Regions from separate parts of the Paenibacillus sp. PvR098 genome, predicted to be linked through region 2. Evidence: riboswitches for the same ligand, from Rfam matches in the RefSeq annotation. Region 2 holds a riboswitch; each other region holds the start of a gene.
What was found. A riboswitch is a leader RNA that binds a small molecule or an ion and turns the genes downstream of it on or off. The one in region 2 is predicted to bind cyclic di-GMP.
Positions count from the first base shown of each region.

Region 1: another riboswitch for cyclic di-GMP. It lies ahead of JOE45_RS03095 (sensor domain-containing diguanylate cyclase); the one in region 2 lies ahead of JOE45_RS07605 (methyl-accepting chemotaxis protein).
Region 3: another riboswitch for cyclic di-GMP. It lies ahead of pelF (GT4 family glycosyltransferase PelF); the one in region 2 lies ahead of JOE45_RS07605 (methyl-accepting chemotaxis protein).
Region 4: another riboswitch for cyclic di-GMP. It lies ahead of JOE45_RS09635 (methyl-accepting chemotaxis protein); the one in region 2 lies ahead of JOE45_RS07605 (methyl-accepting chemotaxis protein).

Region 1 covers NZ_JAFIBU010000001.1:617,016-622,676, forward strand. Annotated here, with positions in the region: gene JOE45_RS03085 (stalk domain-containing protein) at 1-1,520, shown strand, start outside; gene JOE45_RS03090 (cyclase family protein) at 1,648-2,169, shown strand; gene JOE45_RS03095 (sensor domain-containing diguanylate cyclase) at 2,299-3,183, opposite strand; cyclic di-GMP riboswitch class I at 3,279-3,373, opposite strand; gene JOE45_RS03100 (iron-containing alcohol dehydrogenase family protein) at 3,547-4,632, shown strand; gene JOE45_RS03105 (PIG-L deacetylase family protein) at 4,828-5,484, shown strand; gene JOE45_RS03110 (hypothetical protein) at 5,551-5,661, shown strand, end outside.
Region 2 covers NZ_JAFIBU010000001.1:1,517,983-1,523,643, reverse strand. Annotated here, with positions in the region: gene JOE45_RS07620 (TRAP transporter substrate-binding protein) at 1-453, shown strand, start outside; gene nthB (nitrile hydratase subunit beta) at 539-1,207, shown strand; gene JOE45_RS07610 (hypothetical protein) at 1,424-1,624, opposite strand; cyclic di-GMP riboswitch class I at 2,067-2,149, shown strand; gene JOE45_RS07605 (methyl-accepting chemotaxis protein) at 2,364-3,953, shown strand; gene JOE45_RS07600 (HD-GYP domain-containing protein) at 3,988-4,956, shown strand; gene JOE45_RS07595 (chemotaxis protein CheW) at 4,987-5,415, shown strand; gene JOE45_RS07590 (chemotaxis protein CheA) at 5,429-5,661, shown strand, end outside.
Region 3 covers NZ_JAFIBU010000001.1:2,213,131-2,218,791, reverse strand. Annotated here, with positions in the region: gene JOE45_RS11060 (sensor histidine kinase) at 1-1,572, shown strand, start outside; gene JOE45_RS11055 (hypothetical protein) at 1,794-2,051, shown strand; gene JOE45_RS11050 (hypothetical protein) at 2,078-2,674, shown strand; cyclic di-GMP riboswitch class II at 2,822-2,905, shown strand; gene pelF (GT4 family glycosyltransferase PelF) at 2,941-4,704, shown strand; gene JOE45_RS11040 (hypothetical protein) at 4,736-5,062, shown strand; gene JOE45_RS11035 (hypothetical protein) at 5,082-5,661, shown strand, end outside.
Region 4 covers NZ_JAFIBU010000001.1:1,920,116-1,925,776, reverse strand. Annotated here, with positions in the region: gene JOE45_RS09650 (putative bifunctional diguanylate cyclase/phosphodiesterase) at 150-2,093, shown strand; gene JOE45_RS09645 (hypothetical protein) at 2,112-2,612, opposite strand; gene JOE45_RS23510 (hypothetical protein) at 2,770-2,904, shown strand; gene JOE45_RS09640 (helix-turn-helix domain-containing protein) at 3,274-3,459, shown strand; cyclic di-GMP riboswitch class I at 3,656-3,741, shown strand; gene JOE45_RS09635 (methyl-accepting chemotaxis protein) at 3,830-5,563, shown strand.

The DNA of each region.
Region 1 (5,661 bases), 900 kb from region 2:
AAGGAACGGTTGGTATTTCCAAACCGGACATCGGATTTGAACTTAGTAACCGGAACGAACTGCAGGTGAATACGTTTCGTATGAAGCTGGATCAAGATCTTGTTTCGGGAACATGGGATAACGAATCGATGAGCTTTATTTATACACCGACTACTGCTTTACAGCCTGGAGAGCATTCGGTTGAAGTGGAGCTGCAATTCTCAGGCTACGAAGCAGTCAAGTTGAATTGGAAGTTTAAGGTAGCGGACAACCCTGTAAGCGAGATTCCTTCTGAGTTCACGGAGAACCATCGGCTAGGTCTGAAAGCGATCAATGATTATCGAATACTGTACGGGTTAAAGCCTTTAAAGCTTAACGGCAGTTTGACGTTGGCAGCTAAAAATCATGCGCAGTATTTGTTTGCGAACCGAGTGGCACAGACGATCTCACCAGTCTCGTTACACGATGAGAAGAAAGGCTTGCCAGGGTTTACAGGGGCTACACCTTCCGATCGCGCAAGATATGCCGGATATTCCTTTGGCGTCGGGGAGGATGTTTCCTTCTATACCGGAACGCTCGTGGAGTCTGTCGATGCGTTGTTTGACGCGCCGTATCACCGCAAGCCCTTCTTAATGCCTCATGTTACGGAGGCAGGAATTGAAATGGTCGGGGATTATGTCGTCATCATGTTTGGCTACGGGGAAGAAACCGAGCTGCAGATGACTGTATCTCCGGCTCCAGGAGATCCTTATGTTCCACTGGATTTTGACGGTTATGAAACTCCGGATCCGATTCGCATGCACCCAGCAAGAGAATATCCAGTCGGTTATCCGCTCATGGCTCTTGTTTCGGGAAGCGATATCGAAAAGGTGCAGCTGCTCGAATCCACTCTGAAGGATGAATCGGGACAACCGGTAAAGCTGCTGCTTAACAGTCCGAGTAACGACAATCAATTGAAAAACAGCGTGATCCTGATTCCGGCCGAGCCACTGAAGCCGGACATGCTGTATTCCGCTTATGTGAGGCTGAATGTAACCGAGAACGGCCTTTCTAGAACAATTCAGAAAGCTTGGGATTTTCACACGGAGCCGGTTTCTGGCATTGGAAAGCAAAAACTACACAAGGACGTTGCGGCCTATGTCAGGTTGACGAAGCAACAAGGCGGCATCAATCATGTGGTTACTTTCAAGCTGGATGATGATGATTATACGCTGGATGATGTATCGTATCTACTGAAGAGGCAGCCGTTTATTCTGGAAGGGACGTCCTATTTATGGGTGAGAGACTTGGCCGATGCTCTAGGAGCTTCCGTCACTTGGGATGACAGCCGCAAAGCCGCGATCTACACCAAGAACGGCCGAGAAATCACTTTCTTTACGGGACGTAACGTATATTCTATTAATGGGAAGGAATATACGACCGACTCACCGGCCCGATTGGAGGAGGAGCTCACAATGATCCCGGTTCGTTTACTTTCAGAAGTATTGGGAGCTCATGTAGAATACATGCAGGAAACGCGGAGCGTTAAGATCATGTATTGACACTCCTAGCTTAAGCTGTGTTTTGTCCCACGGGTAAGGCACAGCAAAATAAAGCACAGCTGATCAAGATCGTAGATGCAGTTAGGTTAAATTAAGACTAACGAGGGTCACATCTGGAGGTTACACCATGAGGGTTATTGATTTATCGGAGCCAATATTTCATAGAATGCCTGTTTATCCAGGCGATCCGGAAGTGAAAGTTGAAGTGATCCATTCCTACGAGAAGCAATCATGGGAGCTGCGTCAATTGACTTTGGGAACGCATACCGGTACTCATGTAGATGCTTTTTCGCATATGCATAGGCAGGGTAAAGCCATCGATGAGATTCCTATTGAACGTTTTTTCGGGACGTCACAAGTTGTAAGTTTATTCTCGGAATGGCCGGTGAATAAAGGATTATTTTTTAAAGAAGAAATCGGGATGGAGTGGTTTGAACGCATCCATCAATCAAGCCCGACTTTTGTAGGAGGGAAGATCACGGAGGATTTGGAAAGGGCACTTCTTGGCATTGGAATCATAACTTATACCAACTTGGTTCATTTGGAATTGCTGCCATTAGGCAAAGACTTCATGTTTTATGGCTTTCCTCTTCACATTAAGCAGGGCGATGGGTCTCCTGTGAGAGCCGTTGCTGTACTTGATACATAACAGAGCACAATGTCGACCATAGAATAAACGCCCAAAAAGGAATCCCATGGTTAGCGCAGGGATTCCTTTTTGGCCGGAAAGCCGTCGGTTATATGAGAAAGTTATCCTCGCTTACAGCTTAGTCATTGTTCACACGATACAAATCATGTTCCGTCCGTTATTTTTTGCTGAATACAGCGCTTTATCGGTTTCTTCCATCATATCTTGCATGTTGAAATCGGATGATTTGGTAATGATACCCATGGATACGGTTACAGTTAGAGTTAAATCCCCCACAGGAATTTGTAAATCTTGTATCGCGGAATGAACTCTTCTCGCGACGCTCAATGCTTCTGCTTCATCTGTTTCCGGTAAGAGTATGGCGAACTCTTCTCCGCCGATCCTAGCGCAAATATCCGTTTCTCTTGTGTTTTCAAGCACGGTATCTGCTATTTTGATCAATACTTCATCTCCAACAAAATGGCCGTGACGATCGTTTATATTTTTGAAGCGGTCGATGTCCAAAATGATAAAAGAAATGGGATGATGATATCGACTGGCTCTAGCCATTTCTTCTATAAATTTCTTTTCCAAATATCTGCGGTTGTGAAGAGAGGTTAGAGTATCTGATATCGCTAACTCGATTAATTTTTCTTCCATGATTTTACGTTCTGTAATATTGATGTGAGAAATCGTAGCACCCTTAATTTCCGATTTGACAAGAAGAGGAGTCACATTCATCAAGAACCATCTTTTCTCATACGCGGAATCACAGGGGTACTCATAAGTAAAGTTCGGCTTGTTCCCAAAGAGAACGGAGAGGATTCCTTCGAGCACTTCTCTGTTTTCTCCACAATAATCAAAATAATTGGCACCGATACCGCAAGCGGCCAAATCACCGCCATTATTGGAGGCAAACGAAATCCACGACTCATTGACAAAAATAATCGTTCCTTTTGTATCGATCAAAGCAATCTGGTCTATCAGTGAGTTCACAATAGCAAGACTCAAGTGTTCAACATTAGATGAAACCATGACCAATCGCCCCTAACCAGCAGAATCTCGAAATAGGTATACATGAACACCTCTCAATCCGCAAAAATAACCCCCCAGAATAAGGGGGGCCTCATACTGGCAGCTGGCTGGCATATTGTACAAGAAGATGTACAGTTTAGCCCCTGTAGTTTTGCGGCCTTATTTTTCAATAAGTGTGCCCGTCATATTGTATTTGTTTCTTGATCATTAATACAAAGTCATCTTTATCCTTTATTATAATCTTGTTATGTTAAGTTGTCACTGCGGTTTCGACAAATAACAACATTAAATGCGAACTATTTCTTGATATAATGTAGATATGGCTATTTAAATATCCAGACACTATCCGCAGGAGGAAAGACAATGAATGGAGTTCACTTCGTTTTGGGATCCCCAAACGCCTACATCCACGAACCTGGTATTTTGCGTAAGGCTGGAGAATGGATAGGAAAATACGGCAGATCCGTATTTATCGTAAGCGGCGAGAAATCTTGGAACAGCTGCGGAAGCCGGTTGGCCTTCAGCTTGGATGAGTCGGGAATTCGTTATGAGATGCATCGATACCGTGGAGAATGTTCCTATGAAGAAATGGAACGATTGAAAGCGCTTGTGGATTCGGGTGTAGATCTGATCTGCGGCGTGGGGGGCGGGAAAGTAATGGATACCTCTAAAGCTCTGGCTGATGCCCTAGGCAAACCGTTTGTGGCCATCCCCACCTTGGCTGCAACATGTGCAGCTGTCGCCAATCTATCGATCATGTACACTGAAGACGGTGTTTACTTGAATTTTCCCGTTTATGTCCGGGGGACGCTGCTTTGTTTAGTGGATACGGAGATCATTGCACAAGCTCCTGCTCGTTATTTGGCCGCGGGCATTGCGGATACATTGGCGAAGTGGATCGAAGCGCCGATGTCTGCCACCGGGAGAAAGCATAATCTCCCAACGATTGGCGGACTTCAGGCGGCCAAGCTTTGTTATGACACGCTGATTCAGCACAGCGCACAGGCGCTGGAGGATGCCCGACAAGGAATACCAAGCGAAGCGCTTCAGCAAGTTATCGATGCGAATATTTTATTCAGCGGATTGGTAGGCGGGCTTGGAGAAGACAATTGCCGAACAGCAGCGGCTCATGCGATACATAATGGTCTGACCGCCATCCAAGACACCCATGAGGCTTATCATGGGGAAAAGGTGGCATACGGCATTTTAGTACAACTTGTCTTGGAACACCGGTCAAAGCATGAGATGGACGAGATGCTGGCGTTTTATAAAGAAGTCGGGCTCCCGCATCGGCTTGACCAGATAGGAATTCATAGGGAGTTAACGAATGAGGAATGGAATGAGATTGCGCGGGTGTCGCTTCTTCCGGAAGGCACGATGGCTAATATGCCGTTTGCCATTTCAAGCGAGATGGTCATCCGTGCGATTAGAGAAGTAGAGAGCTGGTAACGAGTTATCATCGCAGGGAATACCCATGACAAATGTCATGGGTATTTTTGTTGCCTATTAAAATATGACTAGCTCTCTCCGCGTTAACCGTTTCTTTTAGCCATTGATTTACATACACCTATCATAGAAAAAGAAAAGGTATCCGTCTGTTTAAAATAATCTTACTAACATCACAGAAAGGAGAGATGACCAATAATGAAGAAACACGTCCTTATTATTGCTGCTCATCCTGACGATGAACTGCTGGGCTCGGGAGGGACGATAAAAAAATTGATTCAAAATGGATTTGAGGTGATTACTGTCATCACCGCCAGGGGCCGACCGGAGGAAGATCATCATATACGGCAGTTTGCCATGAGAGCGAACCAGCATTTGGGGATCAAAGATGTTATTTTTTTGAATTTCCCCAATTTGGAATTGGAATGCTCTCCGCTGCATGTAATTAACAAAAACATCGAAAAAATAATTCTTCAGTATGACCCTGCTATGATTTTTACTCACCATTACGGTGATTTAAACCGAGATCATCAAATTACGTATCAAGCCGTAATGACGGCTGTGCGGCCCCTCCCCGGCAGCTCTCCCATAGAAATATTATGTTTTGAAACGGTGTCCTCCACTGAATGGACAGGGCATACCAATGATAAAACATTTAAACCCAATTATTACGTTGACATCAGCGATACGATATATGACAAACTGGCTGCACTAAAGCATTACGAAGTCGAGATGCGTTCGTTTCCTCATCCGCGGTCCTATGATGGAGTGACGTATTTAGCCCGTGTCCGTGGAATGACGGTTGGGGTCCCTTATGCGGAAGCATTCGAAATCATACGAAAGATATGGAAATGACGAAATGAGCATACATCCATAGCATGTTGATTCCGTATGGATTATTCATTTGAGGAGGAAGCACGTATGAGTACAACGAGTTCAGGCTCTACATTACCCGAGAACGAAATGTTTATAGAGATGCTTGGCCAACATATTCTAATCGTTACCAAATCGGCGCAGTTAAATATTTTGGGT
Region 2 (5,661 bases):
TCCATTCTGGACTTCTGGAGAACCGTAGGGGCAGGGCCTACGCCAATACCGCTGCCTGAAATATACACTTCCTTACAATCCGGAGTGATCGACGGAATCGATATTGACACCGATGCACTGTTCTCGGAAAAATATTATGAAATCGCAAAAGATTTAACAATTACGAACCATATGGCATTTCCCGGCATCGTAGTCATGAGTAAAATGATACACGATCAAATGTCGGCGGAAGATCAAAAAATCGTGGCAGAGGCGATGCAAGCTGCCATTGATTGGGGAAATCAAGAAGCGATAGAGCGTGAACATAAAAACCTGGTAGAACTGAAAAAATTAGGAGTAAACGTTACCGAACTGACCAATACGGAAAGCTTCAATGCGATACGAGATGAAGTCTATGCTAAATACTCGGCTAATACGCTAATTAAAGAATTCATTGAAACGATCCGCAAATAATAACAGGAACACTATTAATCAGACGAGGATGATTTCGCCCTCGTCTCACTTTTATAGGTGAGTGATATAGAAAGGGGTATTTGACATGAACGGTGTACATGATATGGGCGGAATGCAAGGTTTTGGACAAATAGTACGTGAGGAAAATGAACCGGTTTTTCATGCAGATTGGGAAGGTAAAATGCGGGCGATGCTTGTTACTCTAAGTAAAAAAAATGTAATTAATCTGGATGAAGTCCGTTATGCGGTTGAAAGAGTCAAACCCGATTTTTACTTGGCCTTCTCGTACTACGAAAAATGGTTATATGGCTTATTGATCTTGTTAATTGAGAAAGGCGTTCTGAATGATGTAGAGATACAGGAAATAAAGAAGGGATTTTCTCTTGATGAAAACCAGGATCTTCTGAACGCATTGACTCAATTGAAATACGTTCGCGACAACAAAACGGCTCTGAACATCACTCGCGAATCAGCTCCAAAATTTAAGCCGGGGGATACAGTTATAACGAAGCTTATCCATTCGAAGGGACATATCCGATTACCCAGTTATGCCAAAGGGAAAATGGGATGCGTAAAAGAAATCCATGGGAATTACAAATTGCCAGAGACCAATATTTATTCCGAACAAGCGATTAAAGAACCCGTATACCTTGTTGAATTTGATGCTTCGGATTTATGGGGGCCGGATACGCCAAGAAAAGATAAGGTTCTGATTGACCTATGGGAGAGCTACTTGCAGCCTGCTACCATTTGAATCTGAAAGCGATTTGCCCACGTACGGGAAAAAACCTTATTTTGTGTGGACGTTTTACCGGAGTATACCGTTCGCTAAAGTCGCTGACTCGAACAAGTTAACCGGGAAACTCGCCAAGAAGTTTGGAATGGCGAGATAAACTGGAAGCTTAGCTGAACTAAATAAAACCAACAGATGCTCAGTGGCAATCTGTTGGTTTTTAGGTTGCTTCATAGGCTAGTTCGATTCCCTTTGCCTTGTACGTCCGCCGTTGATATATCCTCTGGCTATGCGGGAAGCCCGAAGGGTTGACACGATAACAAGCGTCTCATCCCGGGTCATATTCCGGCCTTCATACGAAAAGTCGGACAAATCAGCCATTTGTTCATTCGTATACTTGTCGAACAAGTCGATTAACATTTCCATATTATGGTCCATAGAAAGTTTCTCCTGCTATTGTTTTTTGTTTTTAACTACGATTTATTATTACAGAAGATTATGAAATTCGTCAACTGGGCTGGCACCTATGACGCATCAACGGATGCTTCATACGTTATCTGCTTTACATAGTTAACGATTGGGATGAACTGATTACTTTAGAATATAGCAGTTTATTCATTAGAGGTGCTGTTATGGAACAGTCGCCAATTCATCCGTAGATGCTGGAACACAAACCGCAGTTTGGTTATGGGTGTGAAAACTATAATTAAGACCATCAGACTATATGTACTGGATAACGGGACTGTAAGATCATGTAAACAAATAATAATTCTGATACTTTTCAAAAATATTTGTACATTTTTCGACAAAATCCAATGATTATTGACATTTGTTTTTGATTCAGTGTATTTTGATGTATGGTTATTATTACCTAAATTCTATTTGATAAAGGCAAACTTGCCGAAAGGTAAGGGCGCAAAGCCACGGGTCTAAGGTGCTAGCTATGACGGCCGGGTTGCCAATGGGGGAGAACAGGACCCTTTGGGGGTCCTTTTTTTGACCATAAAATAGAAAAATATGAAAGATCATATCATTGCAGGAAATCATCGACATGCTAGAACGGAATGGAGTTTTTATTTTTAAATTCGTCAAATTGATGTTGGTGGTGATGGGTCTTCTGTTGAAAATGGGGATATGACGCTAAGGTTTTATAAATTAAAAAAGGGGCTTACTACTAATGAAATGGTTTTATGATTTGAAAACGTCTGTGAAATTGATTTCAGCATTTGTCTTTATGGCCATCCTGCTTGCATGTGTGGGGTTCTTTGGATTAAATAACATGGGTAAATTAAATGACGAGATCACGATCACTTATAATGATCGTTTAATACCGATTAATGATCTTTCCAGTTCACAAATTTTGTATCAACGAATCAGAGTGAATATTCGCGATATGAACTTCGTAGCGAATACGCCTGAGGCTAAAAATAATTATGAACAAAGGATACAAGAACTTAAAATACAAATTGACGCAAACATCGATAAATACAGCAAAACAGGCTTGGACTCGCAAGCACAGGAATTGTTAAAGAAATTTGACCCCGCATGGCAAGCTTATAAAGGGATATTGGATCAGGCGATTCAATCCGCTCATGCCGGAGATGTGGAAGGATATTTAAGACTTGCTCCCGGTTTTAGAGAAGTAGGCGACCAAGCCGAAACGATTTTACAGGAGTTAATTTCCTTAAACATTCAGACCGCGGAAAAAGCGAATCAGGAGGCCAATGCTACTTACGCAAGCTCCCGAACCATTACGATAACGATTATCCTTGCTTCCCTGCTCTTCAGTATTGGATTCGGTTACTTCATCTCTCAAATTATTTCACGTCCTTTGAATCGCGTGGTGGGGTTAGTCGATAAAGTAGCCGGAGGCGATTTAAGAGAAACAGCGGATATCGATACGAAAGACGAGATAGGGCAGTTGGCTAATTCGATCAATGACATGGTGCTAAGCTTAAGAACAACGGTTAGCGGGATTATGGCATCAGCGGAAAGCGTCGCTGCAGCGTCCCAGCAAATATCCGCTACCACCGAGGAGATTGCGAGCGGTACAACCAGTCAGGCCAATGACGCTCAAACGATGAACGAATTGTTCAAGGAATTGTCTAACGCCATTGACTCAGTAGCTAAGGGTGCTGAGCAAGCCTCTGAATTGTCCAACAGCACGGTAGGAATTGCGCAGGAAGGCGGCAAAGTGGTCCGTTTCTCGATTGAAGGTATGCAGCTAGTCAATCAGCAAATGTCCCGCCTCGAAGAAGATTCGAATAAAATTGGGGAAATTATTGAAGTCATTGACGATATTGCCGAGCAAACGAATCTATTAGCTCTGAATGCGGCGATTGAGGCGGCTCGCGCTGGAGACCAGGGCCGGGGGTTTGCGGTTGTTGCGGACGAGGTACGTAAGTTGGCCGAACGCAGCGGTGAAGCGACCAAGCAAATCACGGCTATAATTAAAGGGATGCAGGTGAATACCCAGCAAAGTGTGAAAGCCGTAGGGGAAGGCGTCGTATCGTCGCAAAAAACCGGGGAAGCATTTGAGCATATTATCACGATGGTTAATGAATCCGCCCACAAGGTAACGGAAATCGCCGCGGCGAGCGAAGAACAGTCTGCTCAATCCTCGGAGGTGCTCGCATCGATCGAAAGTATCTCCGCCTCAACAGAAGAAGCGGCAGCAGCTTCCGAGGAAACCGCATCTACAGCTCAATCCCTTGCAGGGCTTGCGGATGAATTGAATAGTGCCGTATCAATTTTTAGAGTTAGATAAGTGATTTAATTATTATAGAAGGGGAATGAACACTGTGAGATTGATTCCTATCACTGAATATGATGACAGGACCATGCAGTTGGCGAAGCCGGTATATGACAGTCAGCGCCGTATGCTGCTGTCCGCAAACCAGACCATTCATCCTAAATATTTGGAAAGATTAGTTCAAATTGGCATCAAAAATTTGATTGTTGAAGACGCCGAATCCAAAGGAATTACACTGGAGGAAATGATCGATATTCCATCATGGATGGATATTGTGCAGTCGGTTCAGGAAGCCTTCAATGCCGTAAAATTAAAGAAGCAGATGCCCACTATAAAATTACTTCAAGGAACAGGACGTCTTATCCAGGAAATCAAAAGCCGGTCCCTTGTTTTGCCCGTACCCTCTACAACGTTGGCCGTGGAACTAAAACCTTATGCCCATGCGGTCAATGTAGCGATACTGTCCCTGCAAGTGGGTAAAATTCTTGGCTATAACGAATTAATGCTCCGGGATCTTGCATTGGGATGTTTGCTTCATGATATAGGAAAAGCGGTGAATAGTGTGGGAAGGGAGCATCCGGAGGCCGGATTTACTGTCCTGCGGAGTATTCGCGAAATCAGTTTATTATCTGCCCATATCGCATACCAGCATCATGAAACCCTCGACGGCCAAGGATACCCACGGTCGATCAGCGGGGAGGCTTTCCACCCCTATGCCCAAATATGCGGAGTGTGCAATGTGTACGAGAATCAAACGGGAGATACTCCTCCTCACGATGCTATGGAGATGGTGATGGCATTAAGCAGCATCTCCTATAATGTCGAAGTAATACAGGCCTTCGTGAGGGCCGTTCCTGCCTATTCTCCGGGAACCATAATTCTCCTTCAAGGTGGGGAAGAAGCGATCGTTACCAAGATCACCAGCCATATGCAGAGACCCGTTGTTCGTATTCTGGCTACAGGCGAGGAGATCTCCCTTGCGGATCATCCAACGATTATGATATCCGGTTGCAAATAAAATCAACAAGAGAACAGGTGGAGGATGAAGATGCAGGGTACTGGGCAGGAGCAATATGTCGAGTTTGGTATCGAAAGTGAACAATATGCCATTCGGATTCAGGATATTCATGAAATTATAAAGATGCAGAACATCACACAAATCCCTAACGTGATGCCCTATGTGAAAGGGGTTATTAACCTCAGGGGGAAGATTGTTCCCGTGATTAGTCTTCGCAATTTGTTTCAGCATGATGAAAAGGAATATTCCAAGACCACACGAATTGTGGTGGTTCATCATCAAGAGGATGCCGTTGGAATTGTTGTGGACCGCGTGAATAAAGTAACCACCTTCTCAGATATTCAGCTTCCTCCGGATTGTGTGGGCGGGATATCCGGCAGCTTTTTTACAGGTATCGGATTTACGGATAGCGGATTGGTCGGTATATTAAAGCTGGATGAAGTGTTAGTTCATGAATAGGAGTGAAACGTCCATGTTTTCCGAATACAGAGAGGTTTTTCTGGAAGAGCTGGGAGAGCAGCTGCAGCTTATGGACGATGAAATTCTAAAGCTCGAACAAGAAGGGGATTCCCTTCGGGTTATCCAAAGTTTATTTCGCGCCGCGCATACCTTGAAGGGTTCATCTGCGGCGATGGGCTTTGAGGAAATGAAGCAATTAACCCACGAGATGGAACATCTTTTGGATCAGGTTAGAAGTAATAAATT
Region 3 (5,661 bases), 700 kb from region 2:
TCTATTCCCAAGGAAACCGTGGAGCGAGTTCATTTTGTTACCTCAGAGCGAGAGCTGCAGATTGATATCCAGGTCTCCAATTTTGCTCAACGAAAAGGCGGGATCTGGAAAGGGCTTTCCATTGGGGGCGAGACGGCACTGGAGTCGTCCCTTCAACGCGAGATGATGCGAGAGTATGCTAGTAGCGGTGCACTGCTTATGATGGGAGTGTTTTATCTCGCTTTTGCATGGCTGTATCTTCCCGAACGCTCGACTTTGTTCCTGGGGGCATTGTCGATCTGTTTCGCCCTCCGTATGTTTTTTCTTGGAGAGGTGCTTGTGGCTGCCTGGTTTCCCGGCTTAAGCTGGGCTTGGCAGGTGAAGCTGGAATACCTGATTGAAATCGCCGCCATATTATCATTTTCCCATTACTTTCGAGCCATGTATCCTCAAGAATATTCACGTCTGATGATCAACTCGATTCGCGGGCTCGAAGTTGCCTTTGCGATGGTGGTTCTAGCCACCCCAAGCTCGTTTTTTACTCAATGGATGGTCATGCATGCGGCCGTGGCAGCCTGCGCTGTACTCTTCGTACTGTGCTTTGTTTATCCGATAGCCATTCGGCATGGGCGCATGGGGGCGCGTTCTGGACTGATTGCACTTGCGATTGCTCTGCTTTCTCTCGTAAACGATACATTTTATTATTTGGCCGTGCCGCTGACGTCCGAAGAACTGGTTTACGCTGGCTTTTTCGTTTATTTGCTGTCCCAAATGGGAGTAACCATCAGACGCTACGTAGCTTTAAAGCAGGAGTCGGATGCTTTGACTCTGCGGCTGGCGGCCTCCAATGAAGAGCTTGAGCGAAAGGTATCGGAGCGCACGAGGCAGTTGACTGAATCGCACCAGGCCAACTCTCGTCTTATGCACAATATCGCCCATGATTTGAGAGCGCCAATCGCTCTTATTCGCCGTCGGGCGAAGCAGCTGGCGGCTTACGTGTCTCCGGAGGGCACGGCTGATCTAGTGGTGATTGAGCAGCAGTCAGAATGGGCGATCAAGCTGGCACAAAATCTAAACGACCTCGCCAGTTTTCAAGAAAGAGAGATGCGCTTTTCACCCGTATTCGTTAAAGCTATCGATCTGATGCGATTTTTGTATAAACGAACGGAACCTGTTATTCGGGGAAGCGGGTTCCAATGGTCGCACAAGCCGCTCGATGAGCTGTTCGAGGGGGACGTGCTTGTCGTGAGGGCGGACTTGTTTTTGATCGAACGATTGATCGATAATTTGATATCCAATTCTCTCAAATTTACACTTCCCGGCCGTAGGATTAGCCTATCCTATCGCATGGTTGGGGCGATTCTTGAAATCATCTTCGAAAACGAAGCGAATCCGCTTGACGAAAAGGCACTGGAGAGGATATTTGAACGGTTCTATAAGGCGGGTTTATCCGAGGTTGGAAGCGGCATCGGACTAGCTGTATGCCGGGAGATTGTTCGACTGCACGGAGGAGAAATCCACGTCTCCCAATCGGAAGAGGGCAGGATCCAGTTTTTTGTCCGGCTGCCGATGGAATCATCGGGTAAGGACTAATCGCTTGGATATCAGGCGATGTAAACAAACGTAATAATATATATTTCTTGACTGTTCAGGCCGTCCCTTTGGGGCGGTCTGTTTGTTTATATGAATGCATACATATGTAGCAGTTCCATAATGTAGAATTCATTTATAGGAAACCGGGGGGATACCATATCGATACGGAGCAGACAAGGCTGGAATGCGAGCTAGAAGACTGGAAAGAACGTAATCGAACGTTGATGGAAGAGATCCGGCAAATCGAAGAGCAATATCCTTTCTATCTAACGAATGATTATGAAAAAGAAGCTGCCTCTTTGCTGTTGGTATGCCAGATAGAGTACACGAAAAAATTATATGTCTTGCTTAAGCAATTGCGAGAAGAAGACAAGCTGCACGAACAGTTATTGCTCGAAAAATATAAGAGTCTGGAAAGCTTGAAAAGTGTCCTTCAAGAAGCATCGAACCTGATCCGTAAAGCGATAGCGGAGTATTAGCGCAATAAAAAAAGGAGGAACTAGAAATGGGTTCAGACGAGTGGGAAAAGCCAAAGGGTGAAGAGTACCGATATCTCCAGCAGCATATTGAAGAGGAGAGGCAGCTGAATGGTGAATTGCTCGCAAAGCTGGCTACATTAAAGAGAGGGCTTCAACTTCCCGAAGTGGATGAGGAATATATTGTTTTGATCCGAAAGAAAACGAAAGAATCGGTGCTTCTGCTGCACGGGCAAAACGAGGTGGACGTGCTCGCATTACATGAGAGCTACAAACGAAAAAAGCTGGGCCGTGAGCAAGAAATCGCAATTGTGGAACAAGAAATCCACAAGAAGAAGCAAATGCTGGGCATGCTGCTGAACGAAGTGGAGAAGGCTTCGGGGAAAATTGCTGCAGCTCATTCTCAAATCAAAAAGGAAGATACGGACAAGTCATCAAAGTCTGAAGCTTTAAAGAAGAACTATATAGCAGGGAAAAGAGCGGGTGAGGATTTGCACGATCAAGAGGGTAAGCTGCTGATCGCCGAAGGCGATCTGATTACGATGGAAGTTATAGAAAAAGCCAAGCGTTTAAACCTTCTAACGCAGCTTATTTTGCATATGAATATGCTTACACAGAGTAAGTAGGATAAGTCTTAAGGAAGAATCTATAGTTCTTTTGACCTATAAGTGGGAAGAAATGATGACTTGACAAAATATTTGTTTCGTGAGATACATATTGTATCAATGATAATGGGTATATAGATGTGCTTCGTCATATTTTTCGAAAAAATTACAAGCAATGGAAGCGTTGAAGTCTACTCCTTATGTGGGCACTTGGAGCAGACAGAGCTATTAGTGCAACCGGCCATTTTTCGCTAGACGAAAAATGTTTTCATGGGACGGTGTTCGGTATGAAAAATAAGCTCACAGTTATGCTTTTAACGGAAGGAACTTATCCCTACTTCCAAGGCGGCGTCAGCACTTGGTGTGATATATTAGTCAAACAGCTGAGCATGGTGGATTACGTCATCTTCAGTGTGGTGGCTGACCCGTTCATTACCCCTCAATTCGAAAAACCCCAAAATACGCAAATAACCCAAATGCCCTTGTGGGGAACAGAGGAACCCTGTGAGCATCTAAAAATACCATTCTCTCAAGTCTATCTGTCCAAAAAAAGAACGGTGCACCAGGTAGTTAAAAAACGGTTTATCCCCCTCTTTTCCGATTTGATCAAAGAAATTATCAGCTCGGAAAAAAATCCAACCCGTTTCGGTCAAATTCTCTACGAATTGAATCAATACTTCAGTCAGTACGAATACAAAGAAAGCTTCAAGGCTGAAATTACCTGGGACATCTACAAGGACATTATATTGTCCGCGTGCAAGGATACCCGTACTCATTTGCCGGAACCAGATATTTATGGCATGATTCAAAGCCTTGGCTGGATTTACCGTTTTTTCAACATATTGAACAACCCCATTCCCAAAGTGCATGTATCCCATTCCTCGGCGGCAGCTTTCTGCGGTATTCCTGCCGTGTTGGCCAAAATGGCGCATAAAACTCCACTGCTTTTAACCGAGCATGGCGTGTATCTCCGGGAACAATATTTGTCATTATCCAAGAGAGGACTGTCCTCTTTTTTAAATACGTTTTTGATACGGCTAGTATCTTCCATTGTCAGTTTGAATTACACCTTTGCGGATCAGGTTTCTCCCGTATGCGAGTACAACACGCGATGGGAGTCCAGGCTCGGGGTGGAGCCGAGTAAAATTAATGTCATTTATAACGGCGTGGACGAACAGATTTTTCGGGAGGGTCCCATTCGGAGAAATGAGCATCCGACGGTTGTGACGGTTGCGCGTATCGACCCGAACAAGGATATATTAACGTTGGTTCAAGCTGCTTTTACGGTAAAACAGCAGATCCCGGATGTACGATTTGTGATTCACGGAAGCGTGGCGGTGCAGGAATACTATGAAGAATGCCTCGCCTTGCGGGATAAATTGGATTTGAATGAGACGATTATTTTTGCGGGACATACTCAGAATATGGCGGCGGCTTATCAGAGCGGCGACGTGGTTGCCCTGTCCAGCATGACGGAAGCATTCCCTTACGCAGTGGTGGAAGGCATGATGACCGCCAAGCCAGTTGTTGCAACTGACGTAGGAGGCATTCGGGAGGCATTGGGTGATACGGGCTTTGTCGTAACCCCTGGACGCAGCGAGGCACTGGCCGATAAAATCATAGTGCTGCTAAAGGATCCTGAATTGAGGAACTCTTTAGGCAAACGGGCCCGGGAGCGGGCGCTTCATTTTCTGACACTGGATAAAGTGCTGGAGAATTATTTGAAAAGCTACATTAAATTGTCTATCTACGCGCACGAAAACGTACCTGCCGCTCGGGGTTTATCTCCCGAACAGCTTCAAAAGCTTCACGCAGAGCAAGCTTATATCTTAATGTCACGAGGATATTACCAGGAGGCGGCAGCCCAGTTTCGTTCGGCCGTAAACATGCTTCCAGCGGCTGTATTTACTCCCGTTTTGATAGGGGAAATCGCGGTATGTTATGAAAGACTCGGGGATCGTGAACGTGCAAGTATGGAGCTGGAGAGGATGAAGTTGCTGATGCAGTTGGCCGGAAACAAACGATTAAACGGTGGAAAGCAAACGGCATAACGGCTGTGCGACTTGGGGGGGCTAATCGATTGTGGATGCGTTGTATAAGAAATTGATATCCGAATCAGAGGATGAGCTTAAGAAGCTGATAGCCGAGAATGAAGAATGGAAGAAAAAGCTTACGGACGTTAGAGAGCATGACGCAATTTCATCCGTCTTTGAAGGAGAAATCTCGTCTCTCATTATGATGTCTCATCTCGAAAACACGAAACAGGTCTACCGTATTACGGAGGAGCTGCGGCAGGAAGAGGAACAGCAAGAACGGATTATTGTAGATAAAAACTTAAAAAAACAACGGTTTAAGCAGCTTCTGCTTGAGACCATTCAAACTGCACGTAGCAAAATGTCGGAGTCTTAAGACGAGAGAAGGGAATTTTATGCCAGAAGGTCCAGAACCAGGGATCCCTGAGGATAACGTCAAAATTCTGTGGAACCAATTTTTTGTCTTGAGACAGCAAATCGAGAACGTGAAGAAAGAAAATATGCAGCTGGAAAAGGAATGGAACGAAAAAAAGCAGCAAGTCAAACCGTCGGTATCCGCACATGTTTATAAAGACCTGATTCTAAAGAAGACGAAAGATGCTGTCGTACTGCTGAATCAACAGAAGGAAGCGGAGCTTGAACGTGTCCGAGCCGAGTTTGCAGCAAGAAAAGCGGAGCAGGAGGAAAGAGCCCGAAAAATAGATGAAGAGCTGCAAATGGTTCAAAATCTGCTTAAAATCATGTTGGATGAACTTGAGCGGGTTGTTCTTCATCAGTTCGATGACGGTATGCCTCCGGATATGAGCACACCCGTGGAGGAGCGGCCTCCACAAGAATCGCATCCCCAGTTAGAGATTCCTGCTGAAGAACCCAAGCAGCAACCAGAAACATTAAGCGGCTTTTGGGATAATATTGACGAATACTTAGGGGAACTTAATGACCGTTCGCATACGGGGGGGCACGGAGTAGATGAAG
Region 4 (5,661 bases), 400 kb from region 2:
GGTTCAGCTCAGAAGAGACCGTCCGGTACACCGGGCGGTCTCTTCTTTTAATCATCTAATTAGTATTTCATGCCGGAATAAGGAGGAAAAGGTCGATTTGTGTGGAAGATTATTAAAGAGGAGGCAGGGTGCAAAGGAGGCTGACAGTTATGAATAAGACGACCGATTCCGTAAGAACGGATCAAACCAAGAATAAACCTCTTGTTTCACTCCTCGTATACGGGTATATCACTTTCTGTTTGCTTGTGTCCATGTGGATGCCTGAATCTATATTATGGGCATTTTCCGGTGTGTCTGTGCTTCTGGTCATATATTTATGGCGGCGCGGTTTATCGCTCGAACGGTTCCAACAGTTTGTGAATGACGAGCGAACGCGAATGGAAGAGCAGTTAATCGAAAGTGGGAATGTGCTTCATGCATTGTTCTACCATAATCCGAATCCGGCTGCGATTATGGATCGGCATGGCCGTATAGTGAAGGTGAATGCAGCCGCGGTAAGAGTGCTGGGCTATTCGGAAGAGGAGCTCGCAGGACGGCACTATCTGACGATCCTGCCGGAGGATCAAACAGGTAAGGTTGCCAAACATTTTGCCGATGTGTTTAAAGTAGAGTCTCCTTCCTACAGCATATCCATACTACATAAAAAGGGTTATCCGTTAGAACTGCACGGGACGTCCGTACCCATTAAAGATCAAGAAGAGCAAACGACGGGATCAATCGTCATTTGCCAAGATTTCTCGGCCTCCAAACGGGCGGAGGATCAAATCCGATACCTGGCTTATTATGATGACTTGACTGGGCTACCGAACCGGCGGCTGTTTATGCAGCATTTGAGCGTAGCATCGGCTTCTTCTACACGCCATGGAGGTAAGCTGGCTGTCTTCTTTATTGATATTGACCGGTTCAAAATCATCAATGACAACTTTGGGCACGATTATGGCGATATGCTGCTTGTACAGGTGGCGGAACGGTTTACGAGGTGCTTGACAGATAACGATTTTTTGGCGCGAACGGAAGGTGACGAGTTTGTTTTGTTTTTGTCCGGACTGAGCTCGGCCGGGACAGCGGAACAAGTGGAGAAAATGGCGCGCAAAGTGACTCATCTTTTGGATGAGCCCTTTATGCTGGAGCAATACCAACTGCATATCACGGCAAGCGTCGGTATTGCTATTATGAATACAGAGACTCAAGATACCGGTGCGCTGATGAAATGCGCCGATCTTGCTTTGTCCTGCGCCAAGGAAAAAGGTAAGAACAATTACCAAATTTACAATCATGAAATGAAATCGCTTTCCTTACAGCGTCTGACATTGGACAGTGAATTGAGAAGGGCTATAGCAAGAAAGGAGCTGATCCTTCATTTTCAGCCGCAGATGAATGTCGTGTCCGGACGAATTATCGGCTTCGAAGCTTTAATCCGATGGATGCATCCGGAACGCGGAATGATCCTGCCCGGTCAATTCATTCCCTTTGCCGAAGAAAGTGGGTTGATTGTGTCGATCGGGGATTGGGTGCTTAGGGAGGCATGCAGGCTCAGCGCCGCTTGGCAAAAGGCTGGCCTGCCGCCGATTCCTGTTGCAGTAAATTTGTCTGCCAGGCAGTTTATGCAGAATAATCTGTACGCTAAGGTAAGTGAAGTGCTCTGCGAAACCGGACTTGATCCGTCTTTACTGGAGTTCGAGATTACGGAAAGCAGCACGATGGATATCGATCATGCCACGACACTTCTTCATGAGATGAAAAAGCTCGGGGTCAACATCAGTATCGATGATTTCGGGACGGGGTACAGCTCGTTTAGCTACTTGAAAAAGCTGCCGATCGATAAGCTGAAGATCGACCGCTCCTTCGTCAGCGAGTGTGTGAGCAATCCGAATGACGCTGCGATTGTAGCATCGATCATATCGATGACGAAGCACTTGAACCTGCGTGTGAGCGCAGAAGGGGTTGAGACGGAGGAACAGCTTGAATTTTTGCGAAGCAATCAGTGCGATGAAATTCAAGGCTACTTCTTCAGTCGGCCGGTGTCTGCGGACGAAGCGTTACGCCTCATGGAGCGTCAAGCGGCGTCTGAGGCAAATGAAGGACCGTCCTGAGCGGACGGTATTTCACCATTAATGTATGACATAATCGTCGATTTCGTTGATTTTGAGAAGATATACTTTTTTCTCGTCCACATGATAGACTGTCAAATTACCGCTTGCCGGGTCGACGCTGATGATTCGACAGGGCATGCTGAGCTTGATGCCCTTGCCTTTGACGATGGACAGGCGGATCAAGGTATTGTTTTGCTGAAATGTCATCATTTGTTCCCAGATATGCTTGTGCGGGTCGCTCTCCGGATGGTAAGGTTCTTCAGCTTTGCTGTTCTTTTTATTCAGGGCAGGGGCTGTCTTTGCCTCCGTCGGTATCTCGATTTTCTTGATCGCCGATCCGTTCAAAGCCACTTCGATTCTTTTACCTAATTCCACTCCTTGCTTAATTTGATAATCCTCTATAAGCTTCGTATTTAACAGATGCAACAGCGTTTCCAAGGCACGTCCATTGGTTTCATCCTCAATCATGATGTCCACGTTGAACAAAAACTTGCGCTTGTGCGGATTATCTCTCTCCATTGACGTCACCTCTTTTAATTCGGAATACTTATTTATACTATACCACTTTTTCGGGTTTGAAAGCAGTAGGTCCTTATTGGATACATGCCGACAAAGCACGCTTGGAACCGGACATACATATACTGACAGCATACCCTTGTTAAGAGGAGTGCTTATTATGATACGAATGGAACCGATGGATTTGGGAGGACGCACCGCACTTGCGGTCGAAGTGAAGCTGCCCAAAACAACGCTGCTTGTCGTTACTACAGATAAAGGCTATATTATGTGCGGAGCGCATAATATAATTTAATATGTACCCCAATTCTAATCCCTTATCAAATCGGCAAATTCCGAGTCGGACAAGCGTTTAGCCACTATTCTTTATTTACTGCTAGTTACTTAGAGATTCTTTTAAAGTACTAAAAGTGACCCGTTTTTGTGACTATTTTTGTGACCCTGTGACCAATGATGTGACTCTATTGTGATCAAAGAAGGATTATAAAAAACCGCTGGGCGACGGTATTGCCCTTCCTGATACGTATAAAGGCACTCTCCTAACCGAGGGTGCCTTTGTCTATATTCAATGCAAAGTAGATCTATAGTGTACTTAACATAAGACGATTTAGGAATAGGACAACTCAAAACGAGCATATGTCGTAGCAAAGAGAGGTGAACAATCATGGAGGATAACGGTAAAGTCATGTTGGGTGTGAAGGACATCATGAGGAAAATGGGCATCGGGCGAGATCGGGCTTATGAGATCATTAAGAGCGGCCAATTTCCTTCTAAAAAATTAGGACGGAGATATTTAGTGCATGAGCAAGTATTTGAAAACTGGCTAAAAAGTTCAGGTTCTATTAATTAGCTAAATATGGTATTTTTTCAGAGTCGGTGTATGTGGCAGAATGAGTTGACAATATGTCACATCGATACTGGCTCCATTTTTGTGGCCTTATGTTTGATCTTTTGTTCGGCGAAAAAATAAATACAATAATTACCTAAAATGTGTTTATTTTTTCGACAAAATCTGATATATTAGATATTAGGATTGAAGTCCTATAATTAGATAAAGGCAAATCCGTCGAAAGTCGGAGACGCAAAGCCACGGATCTAAAGCTTAAGAAGCTATGATCGCCGGGTTACCGAATATAGTTAACCGTAAACAAGGTGGCTATTTCATTATGGAATAGCCACTTTTATTTTACTATTGAGAAATCAGAAAGAGAGTGTTATTTATGAAATTTAAGATTGGGAAAAAGCTATTCTTCAGAAAAAAATTATCAATAAGATGGACGGTTGGAAAAAAGTTGGTTGGCGGATTTTTATGTGTATCCATACTTCTTGGAATGGTTAGTTTTATCTCGTATTACAATATCAATAAGGTAGAAGAATCGTTCTCCGATCTGGTTGATCGCCGGGCAGCGATATTGGCCAATGCAAAAGATATCCAGTATAATGCTTCTCAGCAAGTCGCAGGTATGCGAGGGGTGTTACTACAGGAAGAAGGCTCCGAAGAAATCGTATCTACGGCTATTAATGCAATGAATGAAGAAATAAAGGTTACATACGAAATGGTTCAAAGACCAGAGCTTTTGGAAGCGCTACAAACGCTTCAAATATTTAATGCCGAATTCCAAAGCAATGCAGATGCAGTCATCAATTTGATGAAAAGCAATCCGGCTGAGGCGAATCGTCATTCCGTTCAAGTCTTATTTCCTTTGTCAGGAAAAATTAGAGACATATCAAATCAAGTAGCTATGGATCAAGCCCATAATATGGAAGAGGGAAGTAAAGCGAATTCTGACTTGGTCAGTTCCGTACTCACAACGGTCATTACCCTGAGCATTGTTAGTTTCGTTCTGGCTATTGTAATCGGTGTAATCATTTCTCGAATGATTACAAGACCCATTGCAGCCATAGCAGAAGGTGCTCAAAAAATTTCACAGGGTATCCTTATAGAAGGTGATATTAAAGTGAAAAACCGTGATGAAATTGGCGATTTGGCGATTTCCTTTAATCTGATGAAACAAAATCTTCGTCATTTGATCGGCGAAGTCGGAATGAATTCTGAGCAGGTTGCCGCAACAGCGCAAGAATTATCTGCGAGTGCTGAACAGACTAGTAAAGCGACGGAACAAATTTCAATGGCCATTCAAGAAGTGGCTTTAGGGTCAGAAAAGCAGGTTCAAAGCGCTACAGAAGCCAATGAGGCAGCGGCAGAAATTTCGAGAGGGATGAATCAGGCTGCAGTGTCTATTCAGTCAGTAGCCGATTTGACGATGACGGCAAGCGATAAAGCGAATGCAGGCAATCAAGTGGTATCCCAGGCTGTAGAGCAAATGAACAGTATGCAGCGCTCAGCTGGTCACACAGCAGAGGTAATTAATGCACTTGGTGAAAAATCAAAGGAAATTGGCCACATTGTACAGATGATTACGGAAATTGCGAATCAAACAAACTTACTCGCTTTAAATGCTGCAATAGAAGCTGCGCGCGCAGGGGAACATGGACGAGGGTTTGCTGTGGTAGCTGATGAAGTAAGGAAATTAGCGGAACAATCAGGTAACGCGGCAGGCCAAATTCGCAATCTGATCGGGGAGGTTCAAGCCGAAGCGGACAAAGCTGTACAATCCATGAATGAAGGCGCATCTATCGTCAAAGAAGGAATTCACATGGTTCATCTGAGCGGTGAGTCCTTCAGGGATATTGTAAAGGCGATTGAACAGGTTGTCTCTGAATCTCAAGAGGTATCCGCTATTATCGAACAAGTGAATTCGAGTGGGCAAAACATGGCGGAGATGATGGAAGGCGTAGCTCACATTGCCGAGCAATCGTCAGGAAATACTCAGAACGTGGCTGCTTCAGCAGAAGAACAAAATGCCTCGATGGAGGAAATATCAGCTTCTGCGGAAGCTTTAACCAGAATGGCTCAAGATCTGCAGGATGTGATAAGTAAATTCAAAGTGTAGTCCCAAACAACCCGCTGTCGTGAATGACAGCGGGTCTTTTTTTGTGCAAAAAAAAAAACTCCTCTATTGGCTGTAATAGGACAAATCGTAAACCGCAT